DNA from 4 places in the Pseudodesulfovibrio methanolicus genome. Region 4 is predicted to be linked to each of the others. Evidence: predicted binding sites of a transcription regulator. Region 4 holds the regulator's gene; each other region holds the start of a gene.
What was found. Region 4 encodes sigma-54, which starts transcription at its own class of promoters, with help from an activator protein. Its sites were predicted from a motif close to CTGGCACGGNNNNTGCTT; they were not measured.
Positions count from the first base shown of each region.

Region 1: a site for sigma-54 is predicted at 3,800-3,817, ahead of V8V93_RS19020 (Spy/CpxP family protein refolding chaperone). Genes of this name have one in related genera too.
Region 2: a site for sigma-54 is predicted at 2,055-2,072, ahead of V8V93_RS06835 (TadE/TadG family type IV pilus assembly protein). Genes of this name have one in related genera too.
Region 3: a site for sigma-54 is predicted at 2,558-2,575, ahead of nifH (nitrogenase iron protein). Genes of this name have one in related genera too.

Region 1 is NZ_CP146609.1:4,056,729-4,062,449, forward strand. Features, by position in the region: gene V8V93_RS19005 (sigma-54-dependent transcriptional regulator) at 1-295, opposite strand, end outside; gene V8V93_RS19010 (two-component system sensor histidine kinase NtrB) at 292-2,211, opposite strand; gene V8V93_RS19015 (DUF4405 domain-containing protein) at 2,222-3,040, opposite strand; gene V8V93_RS19020 (Spy/CpxP family protein refolding chaperone) at 3,201-3,728, opposite strand; gene V8V93_RS19025 (FmdB family zinc ribbon protein) at 4,008-4,211, shown strand; gene V8V93_RS19030 (deoxycytidylate deaminase) at 4,398-4,856, shown strand; gene ribD (bifunctional diaminohydroxyphosphoribosylaminopyrimidine deaminase/5-amino-6-(5-phosphoribosylamino)uracil reductase RibD) at 4,828-5,721, shown strand, end outside.
Region 2 is NZ_CP146609.1:1,466,256-1,471,976, reverse strand. Features, by position in the region: gene V8V93_RS06840 (methyl-accepting chemotaxis protein) at 1-1,795, shown strand, start outside; gene V8V93_RS06835 (TadE/TadG family type IV pilus assembly protein) at 2,104-2,511, shown strand; gene V8V93_RS06830 (TadE/TadG family type IV pilus assembly protein) at 2,514-2,903, shown strand; gene V8V93_RS06825 (pilus assembly protein TadG-related protein) at 2,909-4,078, shown strand; gene tmcD (electron transfer complex subunit TmcD) at 4,778-5,721, shown strand, end outside.
Region 3 is NZ_CP146609.1:3,591,970-3,597,690, reverse strand. Features, by position in the region: gene V8V93_RS16920 (hypothetical protein) at 1-846, opposite strand, end outside; gene V8V93_RS16915 (hypothetical protein) at 1,062-1,190, opposite strand; gene V8V93_RS16910 (LeuA family protein) at 1,200-2,294, opposite strand; gene nifH (nitrogenase iron protein) at 2,618-3,448, shown strand; gene V8V93_RS16900 (P-II family nitrogen regulator) at 3,605-3,958, shown strand; gene V8V93_RS16895 (P-II family nitrogen regulator) at 3,958-4,332, shown strand; gene nifD (nitrogenase molybdenum-iron protein alpha chain) at 4,355-5,721, shown strand, end outside.
Region 4 is NZ_CP146609.1:2,630,280-2,636,000, forward strand. Features, by position in the region: gene rapZ (RNase adapter RapZ) at 1-154, opposite strand, end outside; gene V8V93_RS12515 (PTS sugar transporter subunit IIA) at 173-622, opposite strand; gene hpf (ribosome hibernation-promoting factor, HPF/YfiA family) at 625-1,167, opposite strand; gene rpoN (RNA polymerase factor sigma-54) at 1,204-2,613, opposite strand; gene lptB (LPS export ABC transporter ATP-binding protein) at 2,853-3,578, opposite strand; gene V8V93_RS12535 (LptA/OstA family protein) at 3,579-4,415, opposite strand; gene lptC (LPS export ABC transporter periplasmic protein LptC) at 4,420-5,037, opposite strand; gene V8V93_RS12545 (KdsC family phosphatase) at 5,038-5,562, opposite strand; gene kdsA (3-deoxy-8-phosphooctulonate synthase) at 5,555-5,721, opposite strand, start outside.

The DNA of each region.
Region 1 (5,721 bases), 1.4 Mb from region 4:
CGTCCACGGCGCTGCCCACGGAGCCGAAGGCGGTCAGCAGGACCACGGGCATGGAAGGCCGTCGGATCTGGAGTTCCTTGAGCAACTGCATGCCGTCCATGCCGGGCATCTTCATGTCCACCATGGCCACGTCCGGGTAGGTGTCGGACTCGGCCTCCTCTGCCAGCACGGTCAGGGCGCGTTCGCCGGACTCGGCTTCGAGCACAATCCAGCCGTCGTCCTCCAGCACGGCGCGGACCATCATGCGGTGGCCCGGCTCGTCGTCGACGATCAGCGCGATACGTTCTTCGTTCATGACTCTGATTCCTTGTCTGCCGAGGGCTGCGGATCGGGGAAGAACAGCTTCATCTCGGTCCCCCGGCCCTGTTCGGATTCGATGATCACCCGGCCCTTGTGGGCACGCATGATGTTCTGGACGATGGCCAGCCCCAGCCCGGTGCCGGTCTTCTTGCCGGTAACGAAGGGCTTGAAGGCCTCGTCCTGGATGTCCGGGTCCATGCCCGGCCCGTCGTCGGCCACGATGATCCAGACACCCTTGTGGCCGCGCATGGAGACCAGCCGGATGTGGCCGGGCTTGTCGCAGTCGGCACACCCCTGGATGGCGTCCAGGCTGTTGGAAATGAGATTGAGCAGGACCTGCCTGAGCGCGTCCGGGTCGGCCCAGACCGGCTCCGGGCCGAAGTCGAACTCCGGCTCGATGAGCTTGTCCTCGAAGTCGAAGCGCATGAGCTGCCTGAGCGAGTCGCCGACCTTGAACAGGTCGATGAACGACGGGTCCAACTGGCGCGGCCGGGCCAGGTAGAGCAGGTCCGTGACCACACGGTTAAGGCGGTCCGCCTCCTGGACCATGGCCGCGGCGTACTGGTCGAGCGGCGCCTGGCCCTTGAGCTTGGTGGCGAAGAGCTGGGCGAAGCCGCGTAGCGAGGAGAGCGGGTTGCGCACCTCGTGGGCCACGCCCGCGGCCAGCGAACCGATGGCGGCCAGCCGCTTGGCCTCGTTCAGGTCCTCTTCCAGGCAGCGGATCTGGGTGCGGTCGCGGATGAGCACCAGCCGCTGGCCCAGCTCGGGGGCCGCGTCCTCGTCGTGCTCCTGGAAGGGCAGGAACAGGATTTCCAGTTGTCGGCCCTGGTAGTCGAACTGCTCCCACTCCACCGGGCCGGAAGGCGGGTTCTCGCTGGTCTGGCGGCCGAAGTCGAAATCGCGCCAGTTGGCGCCCACGATCTCGGGCGGCGGCACGAGCCCGTCCTCGCCCCTTTTTCCGGCACCGTCCCCACCCTGAGGCCTGGCCCCGGGGTCTTCGGCCTCGGGCTCGGGCTCCTCGGCGGGTCCGGGGGCGAGCAGTTCGCGGGCTGAACGGTTGGCGGCCAGGATCTCGCCGTCCTCGGCCAGGGTGACCAGGCCGTCGGGCATGTTGTCCAACAGCTTGTTCTGAAACCGCTCCAGGCGGATGAGCTTGCGGCTGGCGCCCCGGCGGCGCAGGTAGGCGAAGGCCAGGGACCACAGGACCACGGCGGCCAGGAAGACGTAGCCGGTCTGGTAGGTGGCGGCCTGCCGGTACTGGCGGAACTGGCGCATGTGCTTTTCGGCGTTGAGGCCGACCACCAGATAGACCTGGGACTGGGTGTTGTCGAACATCATGTCCGGGCCCATGTCGTCCATGTCGCCCATGTCGCCCATGCCGCCGCGCCCGAGCCCGCGCTCGCCGTCCGGGCCGCCCACGCCGAGCAGGGCCGCGATGCCGGACCGGACCTGGAGGCCGGACAGGAGCACGCTGGTCTTGTTCACCTCGGCCATGACGTGCCAGGCGCGGCCGGGCTCGATGTCCTCGGCCACGGCGTCGGGCAGCCTGAAGATGGGATGCATGCCCTTCTTGACCGAGGTGACGATGGGCCGCCCGGCGCGGTTGAACAGGGTCACGAATTCGATGTCGTCGGACTTGGCCAGTTCGGTGAAGAGTTCCTCGGTCATGGTCCGGAACAGGGTCGAGGACTGGTTGCCCATGCGCAGGGTGCGGGCGATGCGGAAGATGTTGTTGTCCACACCGCGCAGGATGGAGTTGCCGGTCATGACCATGTGGTCCTCGACGATCCGCCGCTGCTGCGCGATGGACTGCCAGGTCAGGTAGAGGCTGCCCAGTCCCAGCACGATGAGCGCCAGAACCAGGGCGACCAGGGGCCCCTTCTCCCTGCCTTCCGGGTGAACTACATCCATACGGCCTCGGTTACTTGCCCTTGACGATCAGGTAGATGTCCCGGGGCGACATGTCGTGCTCGCCCGCAAGGCTCTTGAAGGTGGATTCCAAGGTGGCGTCGATGCCCGCGGCCTTGAGCCGGGCCAGGACCTCTTCCGGCTCCAGGCCGTAGGTCTTGCACACAATGGCGACCGTCAGCTTGCCGGTGCCCTCGGGCGGCTGGGCGGGCATCATGGCGAAGGGGTCGCCCCCCTGTCCGCCGCGGATGATGTCGTAGACGTGCTGCGGGCTCACCCCGCGCGACCGGGCGATGTCCTTGATCAGGGAATTTTCGTTGATGGACGAATCGAACCCGGCCTGATGCAGAGTGGCCAGGGCCATGTTCACGTCCAGGCCGAGGAAGCCGCAGAATTTCTTGAGCGGGCTGGTCTCGGCGTGGCCGTAAGGCGGGTTGCCGTAGGTCTCGGTGGCCTGCTCCTTGATCTGCGCGCCGTAGTCGAGCAGCGTGCTCATGGGCGGCAGGCCGATGAGGGTGCCCGCAAAAACCAGGAAGACCAGGATGAAGCTGACGATCATGGGGCCGGTCATGACCACCATCTCGCGCGCCCGGTTCTTCATGTAGTTCATCAGCGGCTTCCAGTTGAGCCAGATGTGCAGGAGCAGGGCGAGGAGGAACAGGGTGCCCACGGTGGTATGGACGTCTCCCCACTGGGTCTTGGTCATGCCCAGCAGATGCCAGTCGGCCCAGTAGGCCACGCGGCCTTCGGGCACGATGTACAGGATCACGCTGGTGATGAGCGTGACGAGAAAGGAAAGAAGCGCGGTAAGGGACGTGATTTTTCGGAACATCCAGGGACCTCCTCAAAAAAATGGGGCGTTGCCGCGAATCCCCTGCACGCCCGCCACTGCCTGCAGATGATCGTCATTTGCGGGACAGGCGGCCCCACGCCGCCTGTCCCGCAATATCCTGTTTTCCGGGTTATCGGAAATATCGGTTCAATTCAACGAGCTAGTACATGCCCTGGCCGTACATGCCCTGGCTGTGCATGCCTTGGCCGTACATGCCGTGGCCGCGCATGCCGCGCCCCTGCATGGGACCGTCGTCGCGGTCGAAACCGCGGCCGTAGCCGGGACCGGGGCAGGTGCCGAAGGCGGCGATGCCGGTGGCCTTGACCAGTTCCTCGGACATGGACGCGCGCAGGTCACGCATCTTGTTGCGCAGGCCGGATATCTCGGTGACCAGCTTGGTGATGGCCTGCTCGTCGTCCTTGCCGCCGTTGATCTTGGCCTGGAGCGTGGAACGCTTGGCCCATATCTGGTTGCGCACGGCCTCGAACTGGGGCTGATACTTGTCCACCACGGCATTGACTTCGGCCTGTTTCTCGGGGGTCAGTTGGCTGTACGCAGCGCCGTAGCCGGGGCCGCCGCACGTGCCCACGAACCCTTTGCCGGAATTGGGACCGGCCATGGCGAACGCGGCCATTCCCAGGACCAGGACTGCCGACAGGGCCGATATGGAGATGTATTTTTTGGACATTTCGGAGCCTCCTAGGATTGTGCTTTCATGCAAACAGGGTGAAGAGTGTGTGATCTTCGTGCAACACGGAGAAGCACGGCCCGTGCCAATCACGCAACATATTAGAATTATATATTTTATATTTGCACACCCCATACTTCCCGCACATTTTTGTGCAGTTGAATGCACACACTTTGCACATAATCGGTGCAATGTGCAAGGGGTTGTCCCTTGACAAAGCGCCGGCCCGGCACAATGTACAGTGCATCGACAACCCATATGGGAACCGGAGAGATGATCATGCCCATCTATGAATACGTCTGTAAGCAATGCGGCCACGAGTTTGAGGAACTCGTCTTCAACGGCGAGGAGCCCGCGCCCTGCCCCCGGTGCGGCGCGAAGGACACCGAAAAACTCATGAGCGCCTGTTCCGCCAAGGTGGACGGCGGCGGCCCGAACCTTGAGGCCCTGCAAGGTTCGAGCTGCGGCACCGGCGGCGGCTGAGGCGTCTAGCCCGCGTCCCGGTCCGGGACGCACGACACGTCACATTCCACCCGGCCGCCCTGCGCGGCCGGGTCCTTTTCAGGGGAACGCCGTCCGCGTCGGCGACGGGGACGCCCGTTCCCTTTCGGGGCGAGAAGTGGTAGGTGAACCGAACCGACCTCCACTTCGAAACGAACGAGGAACCCCATGCCCAACAGACTGCCCTGGCCGGAATATTTCATGCGCATCGCCCACCTCGTGGCCCAGCGCTCCACCTGCACCCGCCGCGCGGTGGGGGCCATCGCCGTGCGCGACAAGCGCATCCTGGCCACCGGCTACAACGGCGTGCCCACCAACATCGCCCACTGCGAGGAGGTCGGCTGCCTGCGCGACCAGCTCGGCATCCCTTCGGGCGAGCGCCACGAGCTGTGCAGGGGACTGCACGCGGAGCAGAACGTCATCATCCAGGCCGCCACCAACAACCTGGACCTCAAGGGGTGCGACATATATTGCACCACCAAGCCCTGCATCCTGTGCACCAAGATGCTCATCAACTGCAGCGTGCAGAACATCTATTACGCCGAAAACTACCCCGACGAGCTGTCCGAAGCCATGCTCGAAGAGGCCGGAGTGAACCATGTTTTCATGGAAGGCGATTTCCGCTAGCGAAGCGTTCATGGCCCGGGCCGTGCGCCTGGCCCGGCGCGGCCGGGGTGCCACGGCCCCGAACCCGTGCGTGGGGGCCGTGCTGGTCCGCGACGGGGCCATCGTGGCCGAGGGCTGGCACACCCGGTTCGGCAAGCTCCACGCCGAGCGCGAATGCCTGGCCGACGCCCGCAGCAAGGGCGTGGACCCGCGCGGGGCGACCATGTACGTCACCCTGGAGCCGTGCAACCACCACGGCAAGACCCCGCCGTGCACCGAGGCCCTCATCGCCTCGGGCGTGGCCGAGGTGGTGGTCGGCGTCCGCGACCCCAATCCGGTGGCCGCGGGCGGCGTGGAAAAACTCCGCAGCCACGGCATCGAGGTCACCGTGGGCGTGCTCGAACAGGAGTGCCGGGACCTCATCGACGACTTCCTGCTCTGGCAGAACACCCATTCGCCCTACAACATCCTGAAGATGGCGGCCACCCTGGACGGCAAGATCGCGGCCCCTTCGCGCAGGCCCGAGCCGGTCTCCTGCCCCGAATCCTTCGCCCGGGTCCACGACCTGCGTTCCATGGTGGGCGCGGTCATCGTCGGCGGCAACACCTTCTACGCGGACAATCCGAGCCTGACCTGCCGCAAGGCGGGCCTGCCCGCCGACTTCGTCCAGCCGCTGGGCGTGGTGGTCACCTCCCGGCTGCCCGACGACCCGAGCCGCTTCACCCTGCTGCGCGAACGGCCCGAGCGGGTCATCTTCATGACCTCCAAGACCGCGGCCCACAGCCCCCAGGCCGACGTCCTGCGACGGCGGGGCACCTCGGTCTGGCCCCTGCCCGGCCGGGCCGGGGCATTGGCCCTGTCCTGCGGCTTCGAGCGGCTGCGCTAC
Region 2 (5,721 bases), 1.2 Mb from region 4:
CGGCCCGGCAAAGAACTTCAGCCCGGATATGGACGGTGACTTCAACACGTTCAAAACCGATTTCAAGGCCTGGGAAACGGCCAACAACACCATACTCGCGCTGACCGCCGAGACCCTGGCCGCCAACCTGGAACGCGACAAGGAGGAAAAGGCGGCCGTGGGCTCCTTCGACGCCATGCGCGAAATCATCAATCAGCTGGGCGAGATCGCCGACACGCGGTTGAAGAGCGCCCTGCTGCCCGAGGGCGAGCGCAGGCACACCGAACAGGCCCTTTCCCTGATCCTCAACGCCGACCGCGATGCCTACCAGACCTATGTGGCCCAGCTCCTGGTCATCCGCAGCCTCGACCCCGCGGAGATCAAGAAGTGGGCCGACTCCTTCACCGAAAACCTGGGGCAGACCCGTGACCGCGTGACCCAGGGGGCGAGGCTCCTCGGCCCCGAGGGGCAGAAACTCGAAAAGAACTTCCTGTCCCTGCTCGACACCTGGGCCGCACACAGCCAAAAGGTGGTCGACCTGTCCACGGCCAACGCGGACAAGAACCTCAAGCGGATCACCCTGCTGGCCGAGAGCGAGAAGACCTTCGAGGCCATGCGCGGGTCCATCGACCGGCTCGGCCAGGCCGAGATGGCGCGGGTCGAGACGCGCATGACCGACCTCGGCGCGGTGGTCAACCGGACCATCTGGACCTACGTGCTCATCTCGCTCCTGTTCACCCTGGCCTCCGTGGTGGTCACCCTGATTTTCTCCTCCAGGATGGCCGCGGTCATGAAGCGCGCCGCGGGCGTGGCCGCAGCCCTGTCCGGAGGCGACTTCACCGTACGCCTGGACGTGGACCGCAAGGATGAGATCGGCCAGCTCGCCCAGGCCATCGGCGTCATGATCGACAAGCTGCGGAGCATCGTCTTCGAGGTCCAGGATTCGGCCTCCAACGTAGCCTCCATCTCCGAGGAAATGGCCGGTTCCTCCCAGACCATGAGCCAGGGAGCCAGCGAACAGGCCGCCGCCGTGGAAGAGGTCTCGGCCTCCATGGAGGAGATGTCCTCGAGCATCAGCCAGAACTCCGAGAGCTCCAACAAGACGGGCGAGATCGCCGTACGCACCGCCGATGAGGCGCGCAAGGGCGGCGAGGCCGTGCGCCAGACCGTGGAGGCCATGACCCAGATCGCCGAGAAGATCTCCATCATCGAGGAGATCGCCCGGCAGACCAACCTGCTCGCCCTGAACGCGGCCATCGAGGCCGCCCGTGCCGGGGAGCAGGGCAAGGGGTTCGCCGTGGTCGCGGCCGAGGTGCGCAAGCTGGCCGAACGCAGCGGCACCGCGGCCGCCGAGATCGGCGAACTGTCCGCCTCCAGCGTGGAAGTGGCCGCCAGGGCCGGGAAGATGCTCGACTCCATCGTCCCGAGCATCGAGGAGACCGCCGAGTTGATCCAGGAGATCTCCGCGGCCAGCAACGAGCAGAACGCGGGCGCCTCCGAGATCAACAGCGCCCTCCAGCAGCTCGACTCCGTGGTCCAGACCAACGCCAGCTCCTCCGAGGAGATCGCCTCCACGGCCGAGGAACTGTCCTCCCACGCCGTGCAGCTCGAAGCGACCATGGCCTTCTTCAACCTCGGCCACGACTCCGCCGGGGCCCTGCCTCCCCGGTCGGTCCGGACCAAGGCCAAGCCCCAGGCCCAACCCAAGCCCGCCATGCTCCCCCCGGCCGGGGGAAAACGCTCGGCCCCCGAGCCCGTGAACGGCATGGACATCGACCTGGAGGACGACGGGGACGACGCCTTCGAGCGGTTCTGATCCCCCCTGTTCCGCACCCTCTATTGGGCGGTCCAGAACGCGGGGCCGCCCTTTTTTCGTCCCGCTCTCCCATAGAGAAAACCACTCCACCTCACTTGCCGAGAAAGATCATGTATATCCACTAAAAATGGATAAAACACCCCTCTCTTACTCCATCAATCGTGGAAACATCGACCGCCCTACGACGATACCCCCGATTCGGTCACATTTTTTTATTCAATTATATTTGATAATTACAAACTTTTTTACGGGCATTTTTCTGGCATGTCCCTTGCTTCGTACAATGCACATTCTGATTGGAGGATGCGATGATGAGACGATGCGACACGAACGGGAAGAGGCGTTTCGGACTGGCCGCCGTGGAGATGGCCATGCTGCTGCCCGTCTTCCTGATACTGCTGATGGGCATCATGGACGCGGCCCGGCTGTTCTGGACCCAGGGAGTGGTCCGGGACGCCGCTTTCGAGGGCGCGCGCATGGCCGTGCTCAACGAGACCTCCCTGGACCAGATCAAGGCCGCGGTCCAGAAGGAACTGGCCGCCGGCGGCGTCAGCCAACAGTCCTCGGTGGAGGTCGGCCCGCGCGAGCCGTCCCAGGCCGTGGACGTGACCGTGTCCGTGCCCTTTGATTTCCTGGTCATCGACAACCTGATCCCGGCTCTGAGCGACAGTTGCAGCCAGGTGGCGGCCACGGCCGTCATGACGCACGAGAGGTAGCCATGCGCAAGAACACCGACAGCTTGACCGGCAGCGCGGTCATCGAATTCGCCCTGCTCATGTCCCTGCTCCTGGTCCCCCTCCTGGCCGGGATATGGGATGCCGCAAAGATGATAGACATGAACCAAATCCTGACCCGGGCCGCCCGCGAAGGCGTGATCATGGCCTCCCGCGGCGACGACCCCGCGGATACGGTGCGCTCCTACGTGGCCTCCGAAGGGCTGTCCACGGACCACCTGACCGTGTCCGTGGAAGTCGGCCCCGAGGACCGCGAACTGGGCCAAGAGGTCTCGGTCTTCCTGAACTACAATTTCGCGGACAGCACCGTGTACCCCTGGGAGAGCCTCATGCCCGGCGGGATGACCACGGTGGCCCGCGCCAAGATGGAGTAACGGCCATGCGCAATCCCCTCCAAGGACTGAACAACGAACGCGGCTTCGCCACCGTGCTGGTCAGCATGTGCATGGCCGCCCTCATGGGCCTGACCGCCCTGGCCGTGGACCTCGGCCGGGCCTACCTCAAGCGCAGCGCCCTGCAGACGGCGGCGGACGCCGGAGCCCTGGCCGGGGCCAATTCCCTGCTGGCCGAGGGCCGGGACATGCAGAAGCTCCGCCTGATCGTGACCAACTACGCCACCCGCAACCTGACCGACGCCGACGTGCCCGCCAAGGCCCTGACCGACGCGGACATCGTCTTCCTGCGCGACGGCGTGCCCGACGAGAAAGAGCCCAACCAGGTGGAGGTGACCATCTCCCTGACCGGCCTGCGCGACAATGCCTTTCCCCTGTACTTCGGCAAGGCCGTGGGCAAGCCCGCCATGAACATCACCGTGACCTCGCGGGCCGGGCTGGCGGGCATGTGTTCGAGCAAGTGCGCCAAGCCGTTCGTGGTACCCACCAAGTACGAGTGGGACGACGAGGCCGCGCCCGGGACCAAGTACTACCAGAACGGGACCCTGGACGTGGAGAGCCCGCAGGAGATGGCCACGGTCAACGTGCTGGGCTACACCCAGGACGACATCGGCACTCAGATCATCATCAAGCCCGGCGACCCGAGCCTGGCCATCGTGCCCGGCCAGTACAACCTGGTGGACCTGCCCCCGGTGAACAAGGGCGACCCCATCACCGGCGCGGCCATGGTCAAGGAGAACATCGAGGGGTGCACCGGCTCCAACAGCTTCGCCACCGTGGCCCCCGGCGACGAACTGCTCCTCGAACCCGGCAACTCCGCCGGGCCCGTCAAGGCCGGGGCCTCCGCCCTCATCGGGCTCGACCCCTACGCCGCCTGGGACGAATCCGCCAACGCCATCGAAGGCAGCGTCTTCAGCGACCCCATGGACAGCCCGCGCGTGGTCATCATCTCCTTCTACGACCCGCGCTACCCGCCCAGCGGCGGGCGCAACACCCTGACCGTCTACGAGATGGGCGCCTTCTTCATCGAGAACGTGGACAGCACGGGCAACGTCCAGGCGCGGTTCATCAACACCGTGGCCGTGGATCCCGACGCCGACGGCTCGGACTGCCTCCTGCGCATCAGCCGCCTCATGCTCGATTCGAGCCGCCAATAGCCCTCCCCACTTCCCCGATTCGCCCCCCGAACAGGACGCCGACCGACACGGCCGGCGTCCTGTCCTAACCGGTCAACTCCTCCCTTTCCGGGAGGGAAATGCCCCTCAACCCCGCCGTTGAGCCAAATCCGGGGATCGTTTCGCTATTTTACCGAAAAATAACGAACCTGACAGGTGTGGAATACCCATTTAACTCTGAAAAGAATGGACTATTTTCTTGCCATGTGCTTATACATAGCTCTGTCTCAGGCCAAGAGGTTGCGGGCTGTAGGTAACATATGGGAATGTTTGAACATTTCCTGCCCAGCCGTGTCTTGGGCCCGAGATTTTAGCTGATATCAGCAACGGAATCGAGGGTGCACTTCGGGAAGGGATGCACATCCTGGTTCGGTCGGCGCTGGCCACCGGACCGCCTCGGATCCTTGGGAGTCGAAAGCGTCAGGGGCGACGATCCTGGGAAGATCGCTCATGAAGGGCTGCGCCACCTTTGACCGGGTCATCCCTTGGATTCAGACACACCCGCCGGGCTGCGTACCGTGGGCCGGGCGGATGGCTGCAATCCGATGACCTTGCCGGGATGGCCCGAAGTGACCGCCGCCGGATGCATACGACCCCGCGTTGAATGAACGGTCTCGCCCCTGGGCGGGATGATTTTTGCCGCTCCCCATGGGGGGCGGTGTCACAACACAAGGGGGTGCTATGGGAAAAATCTCCTCATGGGATTGGGAACCCGGCCAAAAAACGGTCGTTAAATCCCTCTCCCTCCTCGAAGGACACGAATGGCAGGAAGAGCCGTACGTCTCGCCCGACGGCGAGACCTTCGTCGCGATCGTCAAGGTCGGCGACGGCGAATTCTCCGTTCGAACCAACGACTCGGTCTGGGAAGCCACGTTCGAAAAGATCTGGTATCCGAAATTCTCCCCTGACGGTCGCCTGACCGCCATCTGCCAGCAGGACATGGAATGGGTCCTGGTCGTGGACGGCGAAGCCGTCGGCGAGACCACCGACTACATCTGGGACACCATGTTCAGCGAGGACGGCTCCGTCATCGCCACCATGTACAAGTCCATGGAACAGTACGGCATGTGCGTCAACGGCGAGCCTTGGGAAAACCTGTATGAAAACGCCAACATGCCCGCCCTGTCCAAGGACGGCGCGAACACCGCCGCCGTGGTCCAGGCCGACAGCCTGGCCGCCGCCGACATCGAAGGGTTCAAGCGCGGCGTGTACACCGTGGCCGTGAACGGCGAGGCCTGGAAGGGCCGCTACGTCAACATCTGGAACCCGGTGTTCAACAACGCCGGGGACTCCCTGGCAGCCACCTGCCGGACCACGGTCTACGCCCACACCATCGTGGTCGACGACAAGCCCTGGCCCACCACCTACAACCAGGTCTGGGAGCCGGTCTTCTGTCCCAAGGACGGCGGCGTGGCCGCCCCGGTCCGCGTGGCCGGCAAGTGGGGCGTGGACAAGGACGGCAAGACCCTGTGGGAACCCCGCTACGTCCAGTGCCTCTACCTCCAGTACGACGCCTCCGGCGAGAAGCTGTGGGCCGTAGTGGCCACCAGCTACGGCCAGTTCACCGCCTGCGTGGACAACGCCGCCTGGAACGAGACCTGGCCCACCGTGTCCGACCTGGTGGT
Region 3 (5,721 bases), 960 kb from region 4:
GCAGTGCAACTCCACGAAGGGGTTGGCCAGTTGCGGCAGGTGGGGCTCGGCAAAGAAAACGTGTCCCTCCCTGGGCAGGACCAGGGGCGCGACGTCCGGGTCGGTGGAGACGCTCACTTCGTCCTCGCTGAAGGTCACGGTCATGGGCACCACCTCCTGCTCCGCCTCGCTGCACAGGCTCTCCCGGGTCTCCGGGATATGGCAGTGGGTGTGCCCGTCCGGGTGCACCACGGTCAGCTTGGTCAGGGTGGTGATCACCTGGCGGACCTTCCCGTCCTCATCGAACACCAGCGAATTGGCGTCCCCGTTCACGCCCACGGCGTCCGGGTCGTACGCGGTCATCTCGCCCGCACGGGTGGGCACGGTGACGGGTTTGGCCGGTTCCAGCGAGCGGACTTTGCCCTCCGGGGTGAAGCTGACCCCGATGCGCGCCTCCACGGGTCCGACCGGGGTGGGCACGGACAGAGTCTCGCCCGGCCACAGGGTCAGGCTGCGCAGGTTGCGGTTGTCGTAGAAGCTGACGCTCAGGACCTTGGCCCGGACCAGGCCGATGGGCGTGGTCAGGGTGAGCGGCTTGGCCAGCCCGGCCTCGTCATCCTGGCTCCAGTAGCCCGACAGCTTGCCGTTCAGGGGGAAGATGCGGTTGATGGTCCCGTTTTCGTGGAAGGAAATCAATTCGCCCGGGATGTCGCCGGCCGAAGTGGAGAACAGGGTCTGCTTCTCCAGGGGGACGGATTTGACCGTACCCGAGGCGTGGTATTCCACGGGCAGGATCTCCCGTTTCCTGAGGTTGTCGTCCGTGTATTGGGGAATCAAATCACCGTACTGCGTGGATATGGTCTGCATGAAAACCTCTCCTGGAGTCTTGAAAGGCGGGGCGGTGCCGGGATTGGCGGCCGTCCGGAATACTTGAGTGTGCGGGGCGTCCGGCCAGGCCGTGGCGTCCGATGAAAAGCAGGATCGCGTAGCTGACGGGCGGCAAGCACGGGCAGCGCGGCTGGGGCGTGACCGCCAGGGCCGGCTTGCCGGTGATCGCAAGCACCGTAAAATCCATGCCGGCCCTAGGGGTTGAGGGTGGTCCGGGCCTGGATCCCGGCGGCCGCGGGGGCGGCGTTCGGCGGCGTGGCCGTGGTGGCCGTGCCGGACAGGACGCAGAGCCACAGGCAGATGTACAGGAATTTCTTGAACACGGGGACCTCCTAGTTCTTGACGAGCTTCGAGAGTTCGTTGTCGGTCAGGGGGCGTTCCAGCTCCCAGGCCAGCTTTCTTACTTCATCGACAAGGGCCGGGAGGCCCTGCTCCGGAAGTTCGAGGCCGTGGTCCGCAAGGGCGTTGGCGACCGCCGCTCGCCCACTTTTTCCGCCAACCGCGACCATCCGGTTCGCCCCGATGCGACCGGGGTCGAAGGGCTCGAAAAGCTCAGGCGACTTGCTGAGGGCGTGCGCGTGAAGGCCGGACTCGCAAGCGAAAATGTCCTTGCCCGCGATCGCCTTGGTTCGGGGAATCGGCACCCCGGCAGCTTGAGAAACGAAATGGCAGAGGTCGCAAAGGTCTTCAACTTTGTACGCATGGCTGTTCTCCTTGAGTGTCAGGTAGGCGGCCAGCTCCTCGGTGGCCGCGATGCCGGACCGTTCGCCGATGCCGAGCAGGCTGACGTCGGCGAAGTCCGCGCCGCTCGACAGGGCGGTGACCGCATTGCCCGTGGCCATGCCGAAGTCGTCGTGACAGTGCACGGCCAGGTCGATGTCCAGTTCCTTCTTGAAGATCGTGACCAGTTCCGCCGTCCTGGGCGGGGTCAGCAGCCCCAGTGAATCGGACAGGCGCACGCGGGACGCGCCCACGTCCTGCGCCAGTCCGGCCACCTTCAGGGCGAAGTCCGGATCGGCCCTGGAGAGGTCCTCCAAGCCGACGGAAACATATTCCATGCCCAGGATCCGAGCCGCGAGCACGGTGCGGGCCAGGCGTTCCAGAAGCCCCTCGCGGTCGGTCCCGAGTCGGTTTTCGATATGCAGGTCTGACACGGGCAGGCCGATGTTGATGCGGTCGATCCCAAGGCACGCGGCCTTGCGGATGTCCGCCTCGCGGCAGGGCGACCATGCGGACAGGGCGCTGCGGCCGCGCCGCTTGCCCATACTCTGTATAAGTTCGTCCAGCCCCTCCTGGCCAACCCAGCCGAGCTCGATCTCGTCCACGCCGATGGACAGGAGGCCGCTGACGATTCGCTTCCGCGCCTCCATGGAGAAGTAGGCCCCGAAGAGCTGTGCGCCTTCTCTGAGTGTGGTGTCGATCAACATGTGGTTTGTCCTTGTAGTATTGTTGCGGTGATGCTGCCTCTCCATGAGCAGGAAGGATGCCAATTCTCATTATTTGTATATCATATCGATATCATTACATAAATTTGTTGACGAAAAAGATAGAGATTTGCCTACGCTTTTGTAGGTTGCGACACTTGTGTCTGCGTTCGTGGTGCGAACCTACACTTTTCGTAGGAAGCTACACTGTTGTGGTCATATTGGTTTTTCCTTTGAAAACAGCTTGTTATAATGTCGTTGCGGGTTTGGCACGGCGCTTGCCTTAAGGGCTTCATCGACGCAAACAAACCCATGGAGGAGAAATCATGAGGAAAGTAGCAATTTACGGAAAGGGCGGAATCGGAAAGTCCACCACCACGCAGAACACTGTTGCCGGTCTGGCCGAGATGGGCCGCAAGGTCATGGTCGTCGGCTGCGACCCCAAGGCCGACTCCACCCGTCTCCTGCTCGGCGGCCTGGCGCAGAAGTCCGTGCTCGACACCCTTCGCGAAGAAGGCGAGGACGTGGAACTCGAAGATATCCGCAAGCCCGGTTTCGGCGGCACCTGGTGTGTTGAGTCCGGCGGCCCGGAACCCGGTGTCGGTTGCGCCGGTCGCGGCATCATCACTTCCATCAACATGCTTGAGTCGCTCGGCGCCTACGAGGAGTCCGAGGGTCTGGACTACGCCTTCTACGACGTCCTCGGCGACGTTGTCTGCGGCGGCTTCGCCATGCCTATCCGCGACGGCAAGGCCCAGGAGATCTACATCGTCTGCTCCGGCGAGATGATGGCCATGTACGCGGCCAACAACATCTGCAAGGGCATCATGAAGTACGCGGAATCCGGCGGCGTCCGTCTGGGCGGCCTGATCTGCAACTCCCGCAACACCGACCGCGAAGCCGAACTGATCACCGAGCTGGCCGCCAAGCTGGGCACCCAGATGATCTACTTCGTGCCCCGCGACAACGACGTGCAGCGCGCCGAGATCAACCGCAAAACCGTCATTGAATGGGATGGCTCCGTGCCGCAGGCCAACGAATACCGCGGTCTGGCCAAGGCCATCGACGAAAACGAGATGTTCACCATCCCGACCCCGCTCGAGATTGAAGACCTGGAACAACTGCTCATGGACTACGGCATCATGGAAGCCGCCTAGTTCTCCCCCACATTTCGCCCGGTCGGCGGCCCCGGCAGGCGCGGAATTCGAGAGAATTCCGTGCCTACAGGGGACAACCAGCCCAAAAACATGGCGGATGTGAAAACAAAAAACAATTAAAGTCCTTTAATAACGAAGAGATAGGAGAGAGCAAAAATGATGATCATGGTACGAGCAATTGTGCGGCCCGAGAAGGCGGATACTGTCCTGGCCGCCCTGATGGACAACGGCTTCCCCGCCGTCACCAAATATTCCGTGGCCGGTCGCGGCAAGCAGCGCGGCATCAAGATCGGCGAGGTCACCTATGACGAGATCCCCAAGACCATGCTCATGTGCGTCGTCAACGCCGCGGACAAGGACTTCGTGATCACCACCATCATGGACGCCGCCCGCTCCGGCACCAAGGGCGCGTTCGGCGACGGCAAGATCTTCGTCTCCGACGTCGAGGACGTCTACACCATCAGCTCCGGCGTGAACGAGACCGCCGCAGCCAGCGAGGAGGCCGCCTAATGAAGGAAGTCATCGCAGTCGTGCGCATGAACATGATGAACCAGACCAAGGCCGCCCTGACCGCGGCCGGCGTCGACGCCTTCTTCGCCCACGCGGCGGAGGGCCGAGGCAAGGGGTTCGTCAACTCGGCCGTCGTCGAAGGCGCTGAGAGCGGCTACGAGGAAGCCGCCGCAGTGCTCGGCGAGAAAGGAAAGCTGTATCCCAAGCGCATGGTAACGGTAGTGGTCCCCGATGACATGGTCGACGACATCATCGAAGCCGTCATCGCCGCCAACAAGACCGGCAAGCCGGGCGACGGCAAGATCTTTGTTCTTCCCGTGGGCGATGCCGTCCGCGTCAGAACCGCTGAAACCGGTGCAAAGGCCATAGCCTAGCCGATAGTAAGGAGTATTGAGAATGGCCAAGACCAAGAAAGTGGTGCAGCTCATGCCTACCGACATCAAGGAAGAACTTCTGAAGAAGTATCCTCCCAAGGTGGCCCGGAAGCGCGCCAAGCAGATATTGATCAACGAAGCCACGGAAGCCGAGGCGCCGCCCGAGATTCTGGCGAACGTCCGGACCATCCCCGGCATCATCACCATGCGCGGATGCACCTACGCGGGCTGCAAGGGCGTTATCATGGGCCCGACCCGCGACATCCTGAACATCACCCACGGCCCCATCGGCTGCGGATTCTACTCCTGGCTCACCCGTCGCAACCAGACCGATGCGAGCTCGGACGGCGTGAACTACATGCCCTACTGTTTCTCCACGGACATGCAGGACCAGGACATCATCTTCGGCGGTGAGAAGAAGCTCGCCGCGGCCATCCAGGAAGCCTACGACATCTTCCATCCCAAGGGCATCTGCGTCTTCGCCACCTGCCCGGTGGGCCTGATCGGCGACGATATCCACGCCGTGTCCAGGAAGATGAAGGAGAAGTTCGGCGACTGCAACGTCTTCGCCTTTTCCTGCGAAGGCTACAAGGGCGTATCCCAGTCCGCCGGCCACCACATCGCCAACAACCAGGTCTTCACCAACCTGGTCGGCGAGAACGAGGAGCCCAAGGAAGGCAAGTACAAGATCAACCTGCTCGGCGAGTACAACATCGGCGGCGACGGCTTCGAGATCGACCGCATCTTCAAGAAGTGCGGGATCACCAACATCTCGACCTTCTCCGGCAACTCGACCTACGACCAGTTCGCCTCCGCCCAGCACGCCGACCTCGACTGCGTCATGTGTCACCGGTCCATCAACTACGTGGCCGACATGCTTGAGACCAAGTACGGCATTCCCTGGATCAAGGTGAACTTCATCGGTTCCAAGTCCACGGCCAAGTCCCTGCGCAAGATCGCCGAATACTTCGGCGACCAGGAGCTCATCGACCGGGTCGAGGCAGTGATCGCCGAGGAGATGCCCGAGGTCGAGGCCGCCCGCGCCAAGGTCCTGCCGCATACTGAGGGCAAGACCGCCATGCTGTTCGTCGGCGGCTCCCGCGCCCATCACTACCAGGACCTCTTTGCCGAGATGGGCATGAAGACCCTGTCCGCCGGTTACGAGTTCGCCCACCGCGACGACTACGAAGGCCGTCAGGTCATCCCCGAGCTGAAGCCCGACGCCGACTCCCGCAACATCGAGGAGATCGAGGTCGAGGCCGACGAGAAGCTCTACAATCCGCGCAAGACGGCGGACGAGTTCAAGGCCCTGGAAGAGGCCGGCTTCGAGTTCAAGCACTACGAGGGCATGAACGACCAGATGGACAAGGGCACCCTGATCATCGACGA
Region 4 (5,721 bases):
AGAGGATGAGGTCGGCCAGCTTGGGCGACATCTCGGAGGGCAGCCCGTCGATGCAGAAGAACCCCAGGTCTTCGAAGACCCGGATGGCGGTGCTCTTGCCGGATCCGGAGAGCCCGGTGACGATCACTACGGGGAAGGGGTTGGTCGAGGTCAACGGAGTCCGCCCATGAGGTTATACGACCTTGAGAAGGGCCCAAAGGGCTTCGAGATCATCGGCCGACAGGAACGCCTTGCGGAATTCCTCGTCCTTGAGAAGACGGGAGATCTGGGCCAGGACGCGCAGGTGCATACCCGCCACCTGTTCCGGGGCGAGTACCAGGAAAAATATGGTGCACGGGCTGTGGTCGAGCGCCTCGAACTCCACGCCCTTGCGGCTGCGGCCCACGACCACGATGACCTTTTCCAGGTCTTCGAGCTTGCCGTGGGGGATGGCGATGCCGTCCCCTATGCCGGTGGAGCCGAGTCCTTCACGATCGAGAAGGACTCGGACCGCGCGGTCCGTGTCCATCTCTGGATATTGCTCGCCCAAGGGGGCGACGAGTTCCTTCAGTACGTCCGACTTCGTCTCGGACTCGAGTTCGGGAAGGATCAGTTCCTTCGCCAGATAATCACTGAGTTTCATGCTTAGTTTCCGGGGTCGATAAGGCCGTAATCGCCGTTCTTTCTCTTGTATATCACGTTGACGCCGTCGGTCTCCGCGTTGAGGAAGACCAGGAATTCATTGTCACGGGCATCGAGCTGCATGGCGGCCTCGTCCACGGACATGGGCTTGGGCTCGTATGCATCGGTGCCGACGATGGTGGGAGACGAACCGGGGGCGATGTCCTCGTAGGACAGGTAGTTCATCTGGACCATTTTATTGGGACGCGCCTGTCTGGGGCGGTTCTTCATCTTTTCACGCATCTTGCGAAGCTGGGCTTCCAGCTTGTCCAGGACCATGTCGATGGTGGAGTACATGTCTTCCGAGTCTTCATAGGCCGAGATATGGATGCGATCCGAATTCAGGATCACGTCCGCCTTGTGGCGGAACTTGTCGACCAGCAGGTTGACCTGGAGATCGGCCTCCGCGTCGGGAACGTATTTCGCTACCTTTTCAAAACGCTTTTCCGCGTACCCCTTGAGGTGATCGGAAGGATCGAAGTTCTTGAAAGTGAAGCTGATGTTCATACGCTGCCTCCTGGTTGAGAGTGCTTCAAGCAGAATCTAGAAGTACTGCTTACGTTTTGAAGACGAAGGAATGCCCATGGCCGAGCGGTATTTGGCGACCGTACGCCGGGCGATGTTCACTTCCAGCTTTTCCTGGAGGATTTCGCCGATTCGCTCGTCGCTGAGCGGTTTCTTCGTGTCTTCGTCTGCGATCATTTGCTTGATGAGCGCCTTGACGCTCTCCGAGCCCACCTGGGAACCGTCGTTCAGGTCCAGGGCCGAGTTGAAGAAGAACTTCAACTCGAAAATGCCGTGCGGCGTTGAAACGTACTTATTGGTCGTAATCCGGCTCACGGTGGATTCGTGCATTTCGATGTCCTCCGCCACCTCCTTGAGGATCAGGGGTTTGAGCTTTGTCACGCCCTCCTCGAAGAATGCCCGTTGGAAGCCGACAATGCTCTCAACTACTTTATACAGGGTTCGCTGCCGCTGGTACAGACTTTTCATCAACCATGCGGCGGAACGCATCTTTTCCTGAAAATACTCCTTCTCCTTGTCGGCCGCCCCCTTCATGGAATCCATGTAGAAGGTGTTCATCTGCAACCTCGGCATGCCGTCCTCGTTGAGGATGATGACGAAGTCGTCGCCGTACTTGTAGACGAACACGTCCGGACTGACGTAATGCGGCTCGGTGCTGGAAAAATTGGCACCCGGCATGGGATCGAGCGTCTGCATCAGATCCAGGTACGCCTTGAGATCGTCCATGGATATCTTGAATTTGCGCGCCAGAGGCTTGTAGCGGTTCTTTTCCAGATCCTCCAGGTGATCGCTCACCAGGGAGACCAGGATCGGATCGTCGTATCCGAGGACTTCCATCTGGACCAACAGGCACTCCTGCGGGGTGCGGGCCCCCACGCCGACCGGGTCCAGATGCCGGATACGGTTCAGGACGGACTCGACCTCTTCATCGGAGGCCTGGACCATAGCGGTCAGTTCCTCCATGGAGGCCTGAAGATAGCCGTTGGAATCGAGGTTGCCGAGGATGACATCGCCGATGGCCAGTTCGTGCTCGGTGAAATTGGACAAACGCATCTGCCAGTTCAGATGTCCCTCCAACGAGGGCTTGGAGGCCAGGCGGGCTTCCAAGGACATGCCCTCCTCGGGCATCTCCATGTCGCGGGACAGGGCTTGCTTGGAGGTGGAGGAAAATTCGCCGAGGTAGTTCTCCCAGTCCGCGTTGCGGACCAGTTCCTCTTCGGCCTGGGATTCGGTCAGCACTTCCGGCTTGTCGGGGACCTCGGTGTCGGTCTCGGTTTCGTCAAGGAAAGGATTCTCCAACAATTCCTGCTGCACCGTCTCCAGCAGTTCAAGCCGCGACAATTGCAGCAGCTTGATGGCCTGCTGCAACTGGGGCGTCATGACCAGTTGCTGTGAGAGCTTGAGCTGTTGCCGAAGTTCCAATCCCATGATTCGTTACTCGCTTGAGGTTGTGCTTATCGGTTGCCGGATAAAGAAACTTTTTTTCGACCGCCAGATATTTTTTCCGGTTCAACTATGTCATAGCGGATTAAAGGATGCAACACAATTGTGCTAACATCCTGTTTCTATTAATAATTAATCAAATATGTTCTGGTATGAAAAAAGTGTACCAACCTTTGGGGACGGTGTAAATCGGGAAAGCGGAAAAAAAGACGGGAGGGGGCGGCTTACAACCGAAAATCCTCGCCCAGGTATATCTGCCGGGCGCGGCTGGACTTGACGATCTCGGAAGGAGCCCCTTCCAGGATGATCGTGCCTTCGTATACCAGATAGGCTCGGTCGCAGATATTCAGGGTTTCCCTGACGTTGTGGTCGGAGATGAGGATGCCGATTTCCATGGACTTGAGCACGGAGATGATCTCCTGGATGTCGATGACCGCGATGGGATCAATGCCCGCGAAGGGCTCGTCCAGCAGAATGAATTGGGGATCGAGGATGAGCGCCCGGGCGATCTCCAGCCTGCGCCGCTCGCCGCCGGACAGGAACATGGCCGCCTGATCCGCCAGCTTGGTGATGGTGAACATCTCCAGGAGTTCATCGGCCCTGGCCCGTTGTTGCCGCGAGGTCAGGGAGGTCTGTTCGAGGATGATCTCCAGGTTCTGGCGCACGGTCAACTTCTTGAAGATGGAGCTCTCCTGGGGCAGATAACTCACCCCCATGCGGGCTCGCTCATGCAGGGGTTTGCCCGTGAGCACGCGACCGCCCAGGGAAACCTCCCCGGTGTTGGGCTGGACGATGCCCACAAGCATGTAGAACGTGGTCGTCTTGCCCGCGCCGTTGGGGCCGAGCAGGCCGACCACCTCGCGGGCGTCGAGTTTGATGTTGATACCGTGCACGACCTCTTTCTGGCCGTACCGCTTGGACAGGTTCGTTGCGCGCAGACCCTCGGCCATCTACTGCACCTTCAGGTTGCCGGGGGTCATGAACACGGCCTTGACGCGTTGCTTGCCGCCGATGACCTCGGACCGGTCATCCTTGATGTGGAAGTTGATGACTTCGCCGGTCAGAGAGTTGGGGCCGTCCTGGAGCTTGGGATTCTGTTCCATCTTGAGAAGCTGCGGGCCCACCAGGTAGGTCAGCATGCCGCAGGTTCCCTCTGTGGTCCCCTTCTTGGCCCGCACGTTGCCTTCGGCCACGATGCGGTCCACACTGTCGGCGGAGAATTTCTTGTCGGTACTGGACGCGAGATAGGCCGAGAGCTTGTCGGCCCACAGAGTCAGCTCGCCGTGGGTGGCGATCACGTGGCCCACGAAGGAAATGACCTTGCCGGTCTCGTCGTAGGTCATGCGGTCGGAGGTGATCTTCACCGGCATGCGGCTCGGGTCCACGCCCACCGGGATGGGCGCGGGCGGCGTTTCGGCCACCTGGGCCTTGACCTCGCCCTCACCGGAATCCTTCCGGGGCGCGGCGACGGGTTTCGCCTCGGCCTTCCCGGCTTTAACCACCTTGAGATACTTGGCGTTGGCGTAGCCGACGGCCTTGGCCGGGTCGCGGTCCTTCTCACCCAGTTCGAACACGGCCAGCCAGCCGTTCTTGGGGAAGTCGGTCCGGACCCGCTGCCCCTTGGCCAGGGTGACCACGTGCTCGGCGCCGGGTTCGGGAGCCTTGCGGACATTGAGGTTGACCGTGGCCTCGCGCACCTCGCCCCAATCCTGGGCCAAGGCCCGGACCGGAACCAGCAGCAGGGCCAGCACCAGCAGTATTCCCGTATGGCGAACCGTTTTCAGCAACGTATCATTCCTTGTTATCTTGCAAAGGACTCCTTCCCAGTCCTTTGGGGGCCAGCAGCGCTTCCACGCCGCCTGCGGCCACCAGTTGTCGCGAGACCAGATCGATTTCCAGGGCCTTGGCCTGGACGGTCATGTCCGGTCGGCGCACCGTGACGCCGCCCTTGAGATACACTTTACCTATTGCGCCCACATAATCAAGATGCTGGGCGTCCAGGGCCATGTTGCCGAACCGGCCGCTGACCCCGTCGTACAACGTCAGGTTGTCGTTTTTCTGATCCACCTCGCCCCGGTCCGCCTGAACATAGACCTCCCGGCGGTCCTCGCCGAAATAGGCGGTCAGCTGGGGGAAATCCACGGCGATCATGCCAAGCTCCTGGTTGTATTTGGCGCTCTTGGCCAACAGCTTCCAGGTCATGCTGCCTTCCTTGCCCTGGACCAGTTCGATGTCCTCGGCCGAGACGTCGGCGTCGGCGAACACATCCTCGCGGGACACGGGTGCCTGCGCGGCGGTATCCTGGTTTTCCAGGATGGGTTCGGAGAAAAAGAGCGCGTTGGCGCCCAGGCCGAGGAGCAACCCCAGGGCGAAGATGATGAGAAGGACCAGAGCAGGACGCCCTTTCATCTAATCCACCCAGCGCCGCAGGGCCTGATCCTTGAGCCCCCGTGCTTCGAGAATGAATGCGATGGCCTCGCGGACGGCGCCCTGCCCGCCCTTGCGGGTGGACACCCAGTCCGCGGCCTCGATCGCCTCGGGCACCGCGTTGGGCACGCTCAGGGCCAGCCCCGCGCGGCGCATCACGGCCAGATCGATCCAGTCGTCGCCCATGTAGGCGGCTTCTTCCGGAGCGACCCCGACATCTTCGCACATCTTCTCGAAGAGGGGCAGCTTGCGGTGGCGGCCCGCGTAATAATGTTCGATCCCGAGTTCATTGACGCGCTTCTCCACCGGCTTCTGGTCCAGCCCGGTAATGACCCCGATCTCAAGGCCCACAGTCTGGGCCACCTTGATGCCGAGGCCGTCCTGCACGCTGAACCGCTTCATGAGGATGCCCTCGTCGCCGTAGTACAGACCGCCGTCGGTCAGCACGCCGTCCACGTCGAGCACCAGCAGCCTGATTTTTTTCGCCAGTGCGGTTGCTTCAGCCACGATTGATCTCCCACAGGGCCAGGAGCCGCTTCAGCAGGGCTTCGACCTCGTTCAGGGGCAGGGAATTGGGGCCGTCGCACAGCGCCTTGTCCGGGTTGGGATGGACTTCCATGAACACGCCGTCCGCGCCCGCGGCCACGGCGGCCGAGGCCAGGACCG